DNA from 3 places in the Mesorhizobium sp. M0011 genome. Region 3 is predicted to be linked to each of the others. Evidence: riboswitches for the same ligand, from Rfam matches in the RefSeq annotation. Region 3 holds a riboswitch; each other region holds the start of a gene.
What was found. Region 3 has a riboswitch for cobalamin ahead of NKK51_RS06895 (DUF1636 family protein). Riboswitches for the same ligand answer to the same signal wherever they lie in the genome.
Positions count from the first base shown of each region.

Region 1: it holds a riboswitch for cobalamin, as region 3 does, so the genes downstream of both, NKK51_RS16080 (ABC transporter ATP-binding protein) here and NKK51_RS06895 (DUF1636 family protein) in region 3, are expected to answer to the same signal.
Region 2: it holds a riboswitch for cobalamin, as region 3 does, so the genes downstream of both, NKK51_RS22290 (aromatic ring-hydroxylating oxygenase subunit alpha) here and NKK51_RS06895 (DUF1636 family protein) in region 3, are expected to answer to the same signal.

Region 1 is NZ_JAMYVQ010000013.1:23,152-26,422, forward strand. It holds gene NKK51_RS16075 (AraC family transcriptional regulator) at 1-745, opposite strand, end outside; cobalamin riboswitch at 1,041-1,247, shown strand; gene NKK51_RS16080 (ABC transporter ATP-binding protein) at 1,410-2,198, shown strand; gene NKK51_RS16085 (ABC transporter substrate-binding protein) at 2,244-3,191, shown strand.
Region 2 is NZ_JAMYVQ010000022.1:14,539-17,809, forward strand. It holds gene NKK51_RS22280 (DUF680 domain-containing protein) at 1-166, opposite strand, end outside; gene NKK51_RS22285 (DUF680 domain-containing protein) at 238-435, opposite strand; cobalamin riboswitch at 942-1,143, shown strand; gene NKK51_RS22290 (aromatic ring-hydroxylating oxygenase subunit alpha) at 1,259-2,506, shown strand; gene NKK51_RS22295 (FAD-binding oxidoreductase) at 2,532-3,271, shown strand, end outside.
Region 3 is NZ_JAMYVQ010000004.1:274,510-277,780, reverse strand. It holds gene NKK51_RS06900 (winged helix-turn-helix domain-containing protein) at 168-1,367, shown strand; cobalamin riboswitch at 1,398-1,601, shown strand; gene NKK51_RS06895 (DUF1636 family protein) at 1,640-2,068, shown strand; gene cobW (cobalamin biosynthesis protein CobW) at 2,071-3,123, shown strand; gene NKK51_RS06885 (cobaltochelatase subunit CobN) at 3,142-3,271, shown strand, end outside.

The sequences.
Region 1 (3,271 bases), on a different contig from region 3:
CCGATATCTCGTGGCCGGAAGCCGGCAGCCATTTGTTCCAGATCGTATTGACCGTGCGGCGGATGGTCGAGATGTGTTCGCGGTGGGCAAAGACCGCATATTTCTGCGCCGGCACCCGCACCCGGCTGAATTCCTTGGGCAGGTCGGAAAAATCAGACACTTCGACGCCGGCGATGTAGTCGAAATTGCCGGCATCGTCGCCGTTGACGCAGACGCCATAGGCGACGTCGCCGGCCTCGCCCGGAATGTTGCCGATATAGGGGCCGAAGCGCTGCCATTGCATCGGAATGGCGGCGCTGGTTTCGCAGCTGTAGCGTTCGCCGAGGCCGGCGATCAGGAACGGCCGGCTGGTCTCGAAACGCGGTGGTTCGAGATTGGTGAGGAAGGACTGGTCCATCAGGATCGGCTCCACGAGGTCGAGCTTGTCGAGTGTGCCTTGCGCGCGCACCAGTTCCGGCGTGGTGCCGAACTGATCGCGGAAGGCACGGGTGAACGCCTCATGCGAGTTGTAGCCGGCGTCGAGCGCGACGGAGAGAATGTCGGGCGCCCCGCCGGCCAGCTTGCGCGCCGCCTCGGTGAGCCGGCGTGAGCGCATGTAGCCCATCACCGAGCGGCCCGTGGCAGCGCCGAAAGCCCGCGTCACATGAAAACGCGACACGCCGCTGCTTTGCGCGATATCGTCAAGCGAGATCGCCTCCGGCAGATGACTTTCGACGAACCACAGCGCTTTCTCGGTCGGGTTCATTTTGCTCCTCGCATTGGCCAGATCATCCTGCCGTTTCCTGGCGCGGCCAGTTTGATCGAAATTGCGCATCCCGCGCAATCGAACCGATCCCGTCACAGTCGCACACCGATATGGCACAGCGGTCGAGCGCCCCTTGCCGCCGACGAGCCAAATTCGGCAGGCTTCGCTTGACAGCGCCAGGCGGCATCCTCTAAATGCGTAATGTTATTACATATCGAGAGCGTGAAATGCATGTTTCCCCTAGCCGGCCCACCACTCCGTCCGAGAAATCCATTGCGAAGCGATTGGGGGAAATCTACGCTGAAGCGGTGATGGTCCCCGAGTCGAAAGGCGAGGGGTGAAAAGGGAACACGGTGAGATCCCCAGGGGTCGAGGCCGTGGCTGCCCCCGCAACTGTAAGCGGCGAGCAAAATCCGTGAATGCCACTGGCCGGCAAGGCTGGGAAGGCAGGATGGCGCAACGACCCGCGAGCCAGGAGACCTGCCATCACTGAGTTGACCGGACGGGGTGTGCCGGGAGGAAACGCGAATCCCGGTCTTGTCGGCCGCTTCGCCAGCTTCCTTCCGTCGCCAGTTTTGGAAAGTGACGGAAAGTTGGACGGGTCTATCGATCATCGCATCATCGTGTGCACGCTTTGCCATCCCGGCAATCTGGCGGGCAGCCGATGACCGTAGCGCTTCTCGAAGCACATGACCTCTGCGCCATGGCCAATGGGCGGGATCTGGTCCAGGCGGTCAGCTTCTCGGTGGCCGCTGGCGATCGCCTAGCCATCATCGGTCCCAACGGCGCGGGCAAGACGACGCTGCTGCGCATGCTGTCGGGCATGCTGCGGCCGAGCTCCGGCGAGGTGAACCTCGGCGGGCGCCGGCTGGACGGGATTTCCGCCGCCGAGCGGGCGCTGCATATCGCCGTTGTCGGCCAGGCCGACCAGCCCGATCCGCGGCTGGCGGTGATCGACTATGTCGAGCTGGGCCGGGTCCCGCACGCTCGGCTACGGCGCAGGAGCGAGGAGCGTGACATTGTCGTCGATGCGCTGCGCCGGACCGGCCTGCTGCCGCTGCTTGGCCGCACCATCGGCTCGCTGTCGGGCGGCGAGCGCCAGCGCGCCCAACTGGCCCGCGCCATCGCCCAGCAGCCAAAGATCCTGTTCCTCGACGAGCCGACCAACCATCTCGACCCGCGCGCCCGCGGCGAACTGCTCGACCTCGTGGCAGGCTTCGAGATGACGGTGATCGCGGTGCTGCACGATCTGGCGCTGGTGGCACCGTTCGCCACCAGGGTGGCGGTGATGAACCATGCCCGTCTGCAAGCGCTCGCCGCACCGCGCGAAGCGCTGACCCAAAAGCTGATTCGCGAAATTTTCGGCATCGATGTGCTGCGTCTGCGCCATCCGACCGAAGACCGCGAACTGACGGTGTTCGATGTTCCGAACCGTGCCGCGCCGCCATCCTGATTGAAGCCGTCCCATATCGATCATCCCGTCCACAGGAGCAAACCCTTGAAACGCCTTGCTTTTTCGCTTGCCTTCTCGCTGCTGGCCTCGACAGCCCTGGCCTTCCCGGTAACTGTCGACAGCTGCGGCAAGCCGCTGACCTTCGATGCGCCGCCGAAGCGCGTCGTCATCCAGGATCTCAACATGGCCGAGATGGCTTTCGCGCTGAAACTGCAGCCGTCGATCGTCGGCCTGACCGGCATCACCGGATGGTACAAGGTGGGTCCTGAGTTCAAGGCCGAGCAGGGTTCGATCCCGGAACTGGCGCCGAAATATCCGACGCTCGAAAACCTCGTCGCGGTCGAGCCCGATTTTTTCTTCGCCGGCTGGTATTATGGCATGAAGCCGGGTGGTGAAGTGACGCCCGACACGCTTGCTCCGCACGGCATCAAGACGCTGGTGCTGACGGAAAGCTGCGTCCATCTCGACAAGAGCCGCCCTGCCGCCTCGATGGACCTGCTCTATGGCGATGTCGAGAAACTGGGCAAGATCTTCGGCAAGGAGGCCGAAGCTGAGAAGCTTGTCTCCGGCTGGAAGACGCGGCTCGCCGACATCACCGCCAAGGTCGGCGACGCCAAGGGAACGCGGGTCTTCCTCTATGATTCCGGCGAGGACAAGCCGTTCACCGCAGGCAAATTCGCCATCCCCAGCGCCATGATATCAGCCGCCGGCGGCGACAACATCATGGCCGACATGGACACCAGCTGGGGCAATACGGACTGGGAAACGGTGGCGTCGCGCAATCCGCAATTCCTCATCCTGCTCGATTACCAGGATGGCGGTGGCTACAGGAAACTGCTCGATTTCCTGAAGGCGCATCCGGCGATGAAGGAGACGGACGCGGTCAAGAACGAGCGCTTCGTCGCCCTGCGCTATGCCGAACTGACGCCGGGCCCGGCCAACATCGAAGCGATCGACAAGATCGCCAAGGCCATGCATCCGGAAGCGTTTTGATGCCTGTGGCCCAAAAGTGCGCAGCGGTTTTGGGGCAACGACATGCATGAACAAAAGATCCTGGAAGTGCGTCGCACGCG
Region 2 (3,271 bases), on a different contig from region 3:
CGGGCGTCTGGGCAGTCGATTCCGCGGTCTTGGTGGAAGCCGTGTACGACTGGTCCACCGTGGCGGCAGGCTGGTTGGAGCCGTTCGAACCGTAGTTGTCGCTGCCGGCGAAAGCGCTGCCGGAGATGGCCAGAACGGCGGCGGCAGCAATGAGGATCTTGTTCATCTTAAATACTCCTGAATGTCTGAATTTCGCCAGGGCGGCGGGCGAGCCCGCCGTCGACTGGGAATCGGCTGTTAGTTGTTGTCGAAGAGGTTGCGGTCAGCACCCTGGGCAGGCGCCTGAGCAGCCGGTTCCGACTTCTTGGTCGAAGCGGTGTACGAGCTGTCGACAGCAGTGGCTGCCGCGGCGTTCGAACCGTAGTGGTCGCTACCAGCGAAGGCGCTGCCGGAAATGGCCAGAAGGGCTGCGGCAGTGAGAATGATCTTTTTCATTTTTGTACTCCAGTATCGTCTTTTTCCGTCCGTCTAGCGGCGTGTCTTGGAAATGAAATCGCGTCGTTCGGACAGCCCCGATGTGGGAGGGCAACCCCGCCTTTTCCAATCACGAAGTTGTTCCGTGTGGACCATGAATCCACACCTTGAAATTGTGCCAAGGGAATCTACGGTATATTTTTCTTCTTTAAATCAGCATGTTAAGTGTAACCGCTGGATGGATCACTGACTGTTTCAGAGGCCCAGCGTTCACACCGTCCTGCACGCACCGTCAACAGAAACGAACCGTTCGGTTCGATTTTAGATCGAGCTAATAGTCACTTTTCGAAACCGTTAACCTTTTTTGACCCCGCCAAGGGGTCCGATTCGGGGATATCGCAGCCGGCAAAATGGTCATCCGGGAGGTGGATTTCAGCCCGCGACGGTCTGCGGGAACGTTCGCAGGCCGTGTCGCGCCGCATGGATACGATGTCGTTTTCATGCCGACGGCGCGCCCCCGATCGTGGTTAGATCATACCATCTCAGGTGCCGCTTCGTGACGACGAGGCGGAGAATTGGGAAGCCGGTCAGAATCCGGCGCTGCCCCCGCAACGGTGGTGGAGTTCAAGTCGCAACGGGAGACCACTGGGCAACTGCCTGGGAAGGTGTCGCGATGGTCCGCAAGGACAACTCCAGAGCCCGGAAACCAGCCCGAGATTGTTAGACTCGACTGATCGCGGTGGGCGGTCAAGAGGTGGATAGCGCATGTCTGGCACCTAGCCGGCCTGCGTTTCAATCCTTCCTCCATCACCACCAGTTCAGTCCTTAGAAACGAGGACAGGACATGGATACCCGCAACGACATGCTGAGGCTCCTGAAGGGGCGCCGGCAAGGCTTTTCGCTGGAGCAGCCCTTCTACACCGATCCGGACTACTTCAAGCTCGACATGGAGCTGATCTGGTATCGCGACTGGCTGTTCATCGGCCATGATTGCGAACTGCCGAAGCCGGGCAGCTACATCACCGTGCAGATCGGCGACTATCCGGTGGTCCTTGTCCGCGACCAGCACGGCAAGATCAACGCCTTCCACAATTCCTGCCGCCATCGCGGCAGCCGTGTATGCAACACGGAGAAGGGCACGGCGGCAAAGCTCGTCTGCCCCTATCACCAGTGGACCTATGAGCTGGACGGCCGCCTGCTGTTTGCCCGCCAGATGGCCGACGGTTTCGACAAGAGTGATTTCAGCCTGAAGCCGGTCGCCTGCGAGAGCGTCGGCGGCTACATCTTCATCTGTCTGGCCAAGGAGCCGGCGGATTTCGCGCCGATGCGGGCGATGATCGAACCCTATCTTTTGCCGCACCGGTTGCGTGAAGCAAAGATCGCCTTCGAGAGCACGATCGTCGAGAAGGGCAACTGGAAGCTGGTCTGGGAAAACAACCGCGAGTGCTATCACTGCGCCGCCAATCATCCTGAGCTGTGCAAGACCTTCCCCGAGGCTCCGACCGTGACCGGCGTCAACGGCGCCGACAGCGACCCTGAAATGGTCGCGCACTGGGCCAAATGCGAGGCATCAGGCCTGCCGAGCAAATTCCGCATCGATCCGGCAGGGCAGTACCGCGCCACCCGCGCGCCGCTGCTGCGCGATGCCGTCAGCTACACCATGACGGGAAAACGGGCGGTCCAGAAGAACCTGTCCGACAGCGTTTCAACCGACCGCATCGGCTCCTTGCTGCTTTATCATTATCCGACAACCTGGAACCATATCCTCGGCGACCATGCCGTCACCTTCCTCGTGCTGCCGATCAGTGCCACGGAAACCGCGGTGACGACAAAATGGCTCGTCCACAAGGATGCGGTCGAAGGCGTCGACTACGATCTCGCTGAGCTCACCCATGTCTGGACCGAGACCAACGACCAGGACCGTCGCATCGTCGAGGAAAACGCCTTCGGCATCTTGTCGCCGGCCTACGAACCAGGCCCCTATTCGGAGCTGCATGAGGGCGGCGTGATCCAGTTCGTCGAGTGGTACGCGTCGTTCATCGGACCGCGCCTTGCAGAAGGCGACCGGCCGGCCCTGCGCAGCGTCGCCTAGCCCAGGGGACAAGAGGATGAATGCGATGACGGACCTTGGCCTCTATCGCCATCTCGACCAGATGACGCCCTGGAACGACAGGCTGCAGGTGCTGGAAGTGATCGGCGTCAGTGACGAAGCGCCTGACGTGAAGACCTTCACCTTCCGCTCCGACAACCAGACCTGGTTCCGCTACAAACCGGGCCAGTTCGTGACGCTGGAATTGCCGACATCGGACGGGCCGCTGATGCGCACCTACACGCTGTCGTCCTCGCCGTCGCGGCCGTTCTCGATCGCGGTGACGGTCAAGGCGCAGGCGGGCAGCACCGGTACGCGCTGGATGTTCGACCATCTGACGCCCGGTTCGCACGTCAAGGCCTATGGGCCGACCGGCGACTTCTCGCTGCACAGCCACCCGGCGGCCAAATATCTGTTCATTTCGGCCGGCTCCGGCGTGACGCCGATGATGTCGATGCTGCGCTGGCTGAACGACTGCGCGCCATGGACCGATGTCGGCTTCGTCAACTGCGCGCGCCGCCCGGAAGAGATCATTTTCCGCAAGGAACTCGAGCTGCTCGGCAGCCGCATGCCCGGCCTGTCGCTCGGCTTCATGATCGAGGAGCGGTCGAGCCGCGAGGGCTGGTTCGGCCATATGGGCCGCATCGACGCGATCCGGCTGCCATTGCTGGCGCCCGATTTCCGCGAGCGCGAGATCTTCTGCTGCGGCCCCGATCCCTTCATGCGCGCCGTGCGCGGCATGCTGGAAGCCGCCGGCTTCGACATGGC
Region 3 (3,271 bases):
GACCTGGACGGCATATCGCGGCAAACTGGTCCGATCCGCTCCTGTTTGATTTCCTGCGCCTATTACTCCACTTTTCTCTCCTGACATGGATGCCGCCAAAACCCTGCTAGCATGGGTTGGAATCAGCCTTTCGACCCTCGGTCAAAACACTTCAAAGTGATGCCTGCATGAAGGAAAAGATCTCGCTCCCCACGGCCCGTCGCATCGCGCTTGCCGCCCAGGGGTTCCTCGATCCCCGCCCGACCGGTACGCCCGACCGCCGGCATTTTGCCCGCACCCTCTCCCGCACCGGCCTGCTGCAGATCGATTCCGTCAGCGCCGTGGTGCGCGCTCATTATATGCCGCTCTATTCGCGCCTTGGCCCCTACCCGTTCTCGCTGCTCGACAACGCGGCCGTGACGCGCAAGCGCACTGTTTTCGAATACTGGGCGCACGAGGCCTCCTTCCTGCCGGTCGAGACATACCCGCTGATGCGCTGGCGCATGCAGCGCGCCGAGCGCGGCGAGGAAATGTATCTGGGGCTCGCCAAATGGGGCCGCGAGCACGCCGGCTACATCGAAGAGATCTACCGCCAGGTCGCCGAGCGCGGCCCGATCGCCGCTTCCGCGCTGGAGGGCCAGAAAGGCTCGGGCGGCTGGTGGGGCTGGAGCCATGCCAAGCACGCCTTCGAATGGCTGTTCTGGGCCGGCCGCATCACCACGGCGCACCGTCGCGGGTTCGAGCGTTTCTATGATCTGCCCGAGCGCGTGCTGCCGCAGGCGGTCCTCGACCTTCCAGTGCCGACGCCTGAGGACGCGCACCGCGAATTGCTGCGCATTTCCGCCCGCGCCCACGGCGTGGCGACTTCAGGCGATTTGCGCGATTATTTCCGGCTGTCGCCCGCCGACATGAAAGGCCGGCTGGAGGAGCTCGTCGAAACAGGCGAGTTGATGCCGGTGCGTGTCGAAGGCTGGGACAAGCCGGCCTATCTTCACCGGGACGCCCGCCAGCCGCGCAAAGTCGAGGCCCGCGCCCTGCTGGCACCCTTCGATCCGGTCGTCTTCGAGCGTTCGCGCACCGAGCGGCTGTTCGACTTCCACTACCGCATCGAGATCTACACGCCGGCCGACAAGCGGCAATACGGCTATTATGTCCTGCCGTTCCTGCTCGGCGACAGGATCGTGGCACGCGTCGACCTCAAGGCCGATCGCCCGGCCAGCATACTGCGCGTCCATGCGGCCTATGCGGAGCCCGGTGCACCGCCTGAAACCGCTGCAGAGCTGTTCGAGGAATTGAAGCAGATGCAGGGCTGGCTCGGTCTCGAACGCATCGAAGTGACGCCTGCCGGGGATTTGGGGCCGGCGCTGGCCGACATCGCCGTGTCGTAAGCTCGCGTTGACACCGCCGCCCGCAAAAGCCTAAATCCGGTTCCAGATGGTCCCTTGCCCGCAACGGCAAGGGCTAAGAGGGAATGCGGTGCGGGGCAAAATCCCAAATCCGCGGCTGTCCCCGCAACTGTAAGCGAAGAGCCAAGGCCGAAAGCCACTGGGGAGTTCCCGGGAAGGCGGCTACCAAGGCGATGACCCGCGAGCCAGGAGACCTGCCGTCTGCGACTTTAGAATCCGATCGCCCGGCGGGTTTCCGGGCAAGGAGCACGATCTTGGACCACGACAGCAGTTTTTCGGCTGGCACAGCGGATATCTCGTCCGGCCATGATGATGCCTTGGCCGGCGTCACCATCATCGTCTGCGCCTCCTGCCGCGATGAGACCGGCGCCGACGCTCATCCCCGCGCCGGCGAATTGCTGGCGGACGACACGCGCCGCGCCGCATCTGGCGACGACATCCGCATCCGCAGCGTCGAATGCCTCGGCAATTGCAAGCGCCGCCTCAGCGCCGCCATCCTGCGCGACGGTTGCTGGAGCTATGTCTTCGGCGACCTGACAGCGACCAGCGGCGCCGACCTCATCACGGGTGCCAAGCTTTTCGCCACCTCGATCGACGGTCTGATCCCGTGGCGTGGCCGTCCCGATAGCCTGAAGCGCGGCCTCGTTGCCCGCATCCCTCCCCTAGACCTGCTGAAGGATTGACCATGACTGCCCCAGATTCGCCTGCGAACCTCTCCCGCGTTCCCTGCACCGTCGTCACCGGCTTCCTCGGCGCCGGCAAGACGACGCTGGTCCGTCACCTCCTGGAAAACGCCGGCGGCAAGCGCATTGCCATCATCGTCAACGAATTCGGCGACATCGGCATCGACGGCGAGATCCTCAAGGGCTGCGGCATAGACACCTGCCCGGAGGAAAATATCGTCGAACTGGCCAATGGCTGCATCTGCTGCACCGTCGCCGACGATTTCGTCCCGGCGCTCGACAAGATCCTCGCGCTGACGCCGAGGGTCGACCACATCCTGATCGAGACTTCGGGCCTGGCGCTGCCCAAGCCGCTGGTCCAGGCCTTTCAATGGCCGAGCGTGAAGAGCCGCGTCACAGTCGACGGCGTCATCGCCGTGGTCGACGGGCCGGCACTGGCCGAAGGCCGCGTCGCCAACGACATGAATGCCTTGCAGGCGCAGCGCGCCGGGGACGAGACGCTCGACCATGACGATCCGGTGGAAGAAGTGTTCGAGGATCAGATCGCCTGCGCCGACCTGATCATCCTGTCGAAGAGCGACCTGATGGACGCCGCCGGCACCGCCCGCGCCAACGCCATCATCAACGAACATTCCGCCCGCGCGGTGAAGATCGTGCCGACGTCGCATGGCAAGGTCGATCCCTCCGTGCTGCTCGGTCTCGGTCTCGCCGTCGAGGACGACATCGAAAACCGCAAGTCCCACCATGACGGCGCATTCGACCATGAGCATGACGACTTCGACACCTTCATCGTCGACATTGCCTCGATCGCCAATCCGGACGAGTTGGCAAAGCGCGTCGCCACCGTCGCCGAAGAAGAGAACGTGCTGCGCGTAAAAGGCTTCGTCGAGGTCGGCGGCAAGCCCATGCGGCTCTTGCTGCAGGCCGTCGGGCCGCGCGTCAATCATTACTATGACCGCGCCTGGACCGCGCAGGACGACCGCCGCTCGCGTCTCGTCGTCATCGGCCTGAAGGGGCTGAACCGCCCGGCGATCGAGCGTATACTCGCCGGCTGATCTCGGACACGGGTTGCGATGCACATCCTCACCACGACATCCGCCTCGCTCGACGACCTCGCCGAGCCGGTCGATCTGCGGCAGGCGCCGGCGGATATCGTGGCCCTGTCCTTCACCGACAGCGACCTCGCCGGACTGGCGGCAGCCT